Regions from separate parts of the Sphingobium sp. FG125 genome, predicted to be linked through region 2. Evidence: riboswitches for the same ligand, from Rfam matches in the RefSeq annotation. Region 2 holds a riboswitch; the other holds the start of a gene.
What was found. A riboswitch is a leader RNA that binds a small molecule or an ion and turns the genes downstream of it on or off. The one in region 2 is predicted to bind cobalamin.
Positions count from the first base shown of each region.

Region 1: another riboswitch for cobalamin. It lies ahead of ACODSR_RS08435 (TonB-dependent receptor plug domain-containing protein); the one in region 2 lies ahead of cobW (cobalamin biosynthesis protein CobW).

Region 1 covers NZ_JBMDKQ010000007.1:40,906-43,297, forward strand. The annotation lists gene fdhD (formate dehydrogenase accessory sulfurtransferase FdhD) at 1-731, shown strand, start outside; cobalamin riboswitch at 801-1,021, shown strand; gene ACODSR_RS08435 (TonB-dependent receptor plug domain-containing protein) at 1,193-2,392, shown strand, end outside.
Region 2 covers NZ_JBMDKQ010000019.1:54,399-56,790, forward strand. The annotation lists gene ACODSR_RS16540 (HoxN/HupN/NixA family nickel/cobalt transporter) at 1-443, shown strand, start outside; gene ACODSR_RS16545 (hypothetical protein) at 523-969, shown strand; cobalamin riboswitch at 974-1,200, shown strand; gene cobW (cobalamin biosynthesis protein CobW) at 1,383-2,392, shown strand, end outside.

The DNA of each region.
Region 1 (2,392 bases), on a different contig from region 2:
TCGAACGGATGCTGGCCGACGAAGTGCCGGTCGCGATCGAATTTAACGGTATCGGCTATGCCGTGCTGATGGCGACGCCGACCGATATTGGCGATCTGGTGCAGGGCTTCGCGCTGGCCGAGCGACTGATCGGCCCGGACGATGCGCCGTTCGATGTCGATGTCCATCGCACCGATCAAGGCATCGTGGCCCGCGCCACCCTGCCGCCATCGCGGACGGGCATGTTGCTGGAACGGGTGCGGCACCGGGCGTCGGACTCGTCCTGTGGCATATGCGGCATCGAAAATCTGGAACAGGCGATCCGGCCCCTGCCACAGGTAGCGGCGCGTTCGCGCGCCGACCGGGCGGCGATTTTTCGCGCGCTCGATGGGCTGGCGGCGCATCAGCCACTTAACGCCGCCACCGGCGCGGCCCATGTTGCCGCCTGGGTCGGGGCGGACGGGGCGATCCGTTTGGCGCGCGAGGATGTCGGGCGGCACAATGCGTTCGACAAGCTGATCGGCGCGATGAAGCGTGCGGGCGCGGACTGGGACGGCGGCTTTGCCTTGCTGTCGTCGCGCTGTTCCTACGAACTGGTCGAAAAAGCGGTGCTCAGCCAATGCCCGCTGCTGGTGACCATCTCCGCCCCGACGCTGCTGGCGGCGGCGCGCGCGTCGGCGGCGGGATTGCCGCTGGTTGTACTGGCGCGGCCAGACGCGGTGTTGCATCAGGGCAACGCCCCGCTGGCGTAGCGCAACTGGCGGCTTGGCATCGCCGCGCCTTTCCCTTAGAGCGCGCCGCGTAAGGGGGGCTTGCTTCCCTTGCAGCTAGATCGCGCCGGTGTCCCTTTAGGGGCTGAAAATGGGAATGCGGTGCGGGCGTGCAAGCGCCCAATTCCGTGGCTGTCCCTGCAACTGTAAGCGGTGAGCATGATGCACGCGGGTCGCAAGACCCGGCCACTGGACAGCATATGTCTGGGAAGGTCCGTGCGTCATTGCCCTGACCCGCGAGCCAGGAGACCTGCCGGCGTCTGGTCGCTCTTGCCCTGATCCAGGGGATGGTCATGGCACGGTGGTTTTCCGTCGAGCGACGCTGTGCGGCCGGGGCCGCATCGTGCCGTGCGGCGGGGGCTGGCGTCATCCCGCATCATGGCGCGACCGTTTGCGCGGACGCCCCGGCCTTGAAGTCGCAAATGACGCTCAGGGCTTATATCATGATAAAAACAGGGATTTCTCTTATCGCGCTGCTGGCGGCTACGCCCGCATTGGCGCAGGACGATAATATCGTCGTCACCGCGTCGGGCATTGAACAGTCGCGGGACGAGGTGGGGCAGGCGATCACCGTCATCGACGCGCAGACCATCCAGACGCGGCAGGCGGTCGATGTGGTCGATCTGCTGGCGACAACGCCGGGCGTGCGTTTCAATCGTAACGGATCGGTCGGCGGCGTGACCGGCGTATCGCTGCGAGGCGCGGAAACGACGCAGACTTTGGTGCTGATCGACGGGGTCAAGGTCAACGATCCCAGCGGCATTGGCGATGGCTATGATTTCGGCCATTTGCTGACCGGCAATATCAAGCGGATCGAGGTGCTGCGCGGCTCCAACTCGGTGGTGCATGGCAGCCAGGCGATCGGCGGCGTGGTCAACATCATGACCGGCGTGCCTGCCGACGGCTTCGGCGCCAACGCCTCGGTCGATTATGGCTATAGCGATACATTGAATGCCAAGGCGGATGTGTCCGGCACCAGCGGCATCGCGTCGGGCGGGGTGGGCGCGGCCTATTTTCGCACCGATGGTATTTCGTCGGCGGCGGGCGGCACGGAAAAGGACGGCTATGAAAATATCGCCACCAACGCCCGGCTGAAACTGGCGTTCAGCGATGCGCTCAGCCTCGACCTGCGCGGCTATTATATCCATGCGGACCTCGACACGGACGGCTTCCCGGCACCCACGTATGCGCTGGCGGACACGGCGGAAGTTTCAATCACCGACCAATATGTCGGCTATGCGGGCGTCAATCTGGCGCTGCTGGATGGCAAGTTGACCAATCGCGCGGCCGTTACCTGGATGCGCAACGATCGCGACTATTATTCGGTTCGCGGTGCAAATCCTGATTACGGGTATACCGGCACCAACCTGCGTTTCGAGTATGAGGGCGTTTACGCCCCGGTCGATCAGGCCAAATTGGTGTTCGGCTATGAGCATGAGCGGCCCGACTACACATTCTATGACGCCTTTTCGTCAGGCAGTTACAAGATCAATATCGACAGCGTCTATGCGCTGGCGATCGTCAAGCCCCTCACGGGTTTGGCCGTTACGGGCGGTGTGCGTCATGATGATCATAGCCAGTTCGGCGGCGCGACTACCTTTGGCGCGAACGCCAATTATTCGCCCAACAACGGCGCGACCAAT
Region 2 (2,392 bases):
GGTTCGATACCGCAACCGAAGTTGCCATTCTGGGCATGTCCGCCAGCCAGGCCGCCGATGGCCTGTCGATCGGGACAATTCTGGTCCTGCCTGCCCTGTTCGCGGTCGGTATGGCCCTCATCGATACGGCGGACGGCGTGGTGATGTTGGGCGCTTATGAATGGGCCTTCGTGAAGCCGATCCGCAAGCTCTACTACAACATCACCATCACCCTGATCTCGGCCATCGTGGCGATTGTCATTGGTGGAATCGAAACGCTGGCCCTGATTGGCGACAAACTGGCCCTTACGGGTGCGCCATGGCGGGTCGCCGTTGAACTGGGCGAAAATTTCAATGGCCTGGGCTTCGCCATCATCGGACTTTTCGTGTTCTGTTGGCTGGCGAGTTACGCGATCTATCGCTGGAAGCGGTTCGATGAAATCGAGGTTTCGGTCGTTGCCTGACCGTCACTGCGTGAATCGTTGCGTCATACTCAGCCACGATGACCACTCCTGCACCGTCTCAATCGATCTTGATGTCCGAATGCCGATTGGGCTTCGCGTACATCGCGGCGAGCGCGATGCGGCGATCCGGATGCTGATGGCTACATTTGTTAAATCCAGAAAAAGTTGTGTCTTTGATCCGAATTCAAGGCAGGCTGCGGAAGATCTCGTCGATGCCATACGGAAACGGCTTTTTCGGATAGCGTGCAAGCCTGTCAGTCAACGACAGGTCGAGGATATTCTCGGTATCACGTCCCGCGAGCGGATACGGTGGCCCAAGGTTGGCCGCTTGGCCCGATCGGGAACATCCAGAATCAAAAGAGGCACAACCGAGATAACGCTCTGGACCTATCCTTGCGATGCGATCGAGTATCTGGCCGCCAACCCTGCCGAAATATGGCGGTGGCGCCAAGACGACAAAGGAACAACATCATCATTGGCTTGGCTGGCATTTTCGTCTAAAGCGCGCGGCGAAGGGACGGGGTAACTCGCCCTTCGATGATCGCGCCGGTGCCCCGCAAGGGGCTTAATCGGGAATGCGGTGCGGGAGCGTGCTCCCAAATCCGTGGCTGTCCCTGCAACTGTAAGCGGATAGCGCGATGCACATGCTCCTGAAGTCAGGAGCAGCCACTGGACGGCGCGTTGCGCCAAGTCTGGGAAGGCGTGCATCAAGCTGTGACCCGCGAGCCAGGAGACCTGCCGGCGCACCGGTCGCTCTTGCCTGATCCAGGGGATGGTCACGGCACGGTAACTCTCCGTCTGAGCGACGAAGCTGTGTGGCTGGGGCTGCACGGGTTGCGTGGTAACGGGTGCTTTGTCGCGCCCGCCCGTCGTCGCGCGCCGACTGGACTTGTCCGGCAAGCCCCGCCGTGTCTCGCTCTGGCGCACGGAGAAGTTACCATGTCCGACCTGTCAAAGGTGCCGGTCACGATCATTACGGGCTTTCTGGGCGCGGGGAAAACCACGCTCATCAGCCACCTGATTCGCAATGCCGGTGGGCGCAGGCTGGCGGTGGTGGTCAACGAATTCGGCACGCTGGGTGTGGATGGCGACATTCTGCAATCCTGCGCGATTCCTGATTGCCCGGCGGAAAACATCGTCGAGCTGGCCAATGGCTGCATCTGCTGCACCGTGGCGGACGATTTCATCCCCACGGTCGAGAAGCTGCTGGCGCTCGATCCGCGCCCCGATCACATCCTGATCGAAACATCCGGACTGGCGCTGCCTAAGCCCCTGCTCAAGGCATTCGACTGGCCCGCGATCCGCAGCCGGATAACCGTGGACGGCGTGCTGGCGCTGGCCGATGCCGAAGCTGTTGCGGCAGGGCGGTTTGCGCCCGACGTGGCCGCGCTCGATGCGCAGCGCGCTGCCGATTCGAGCATTGATCACGAAACGCCGCTGTCGGAAGTGTTCGAGGATCAGCTTGCCTGCGCTGACATGATCCTGCTGACCAAGGCCGATCTGGCCGGACCCCAAGGCGTTGCCGCGGCGCGCGCCATCATCGCCGCCGCGATTGACCGCGCGGTGCCGGTCATCGAACTGACCGAAGGCGTGGTCGATCCGCGTATCATCCTGGGGCTTGATGCCGCCGCTGAGGACGACATCGCCGCGCGCCCGTCGCACCACGATGGTGAGGACGACCACGAGCATGATGATTTTGACAGCATCGTGGTCGAATGGGGCGAGATCGCCGATCGGGCGGCGCTGGTCACGCGGATCGAAACGCTGGCGCGCGATCACCATATCCTGCGCGTAAAGGGCTATGCGGCAGTGGCGGGCAAGCCGATGCGGCTGCTGGTGCAGGCGGTGGGCGCGCGGGTGCGGCACCAGTACGACCGCCCATGGCGCCCAGACGAGCCGCGCCGCACCACGCTGGTTGCCATTGCTGAGCATGATCATATCGACGCCGA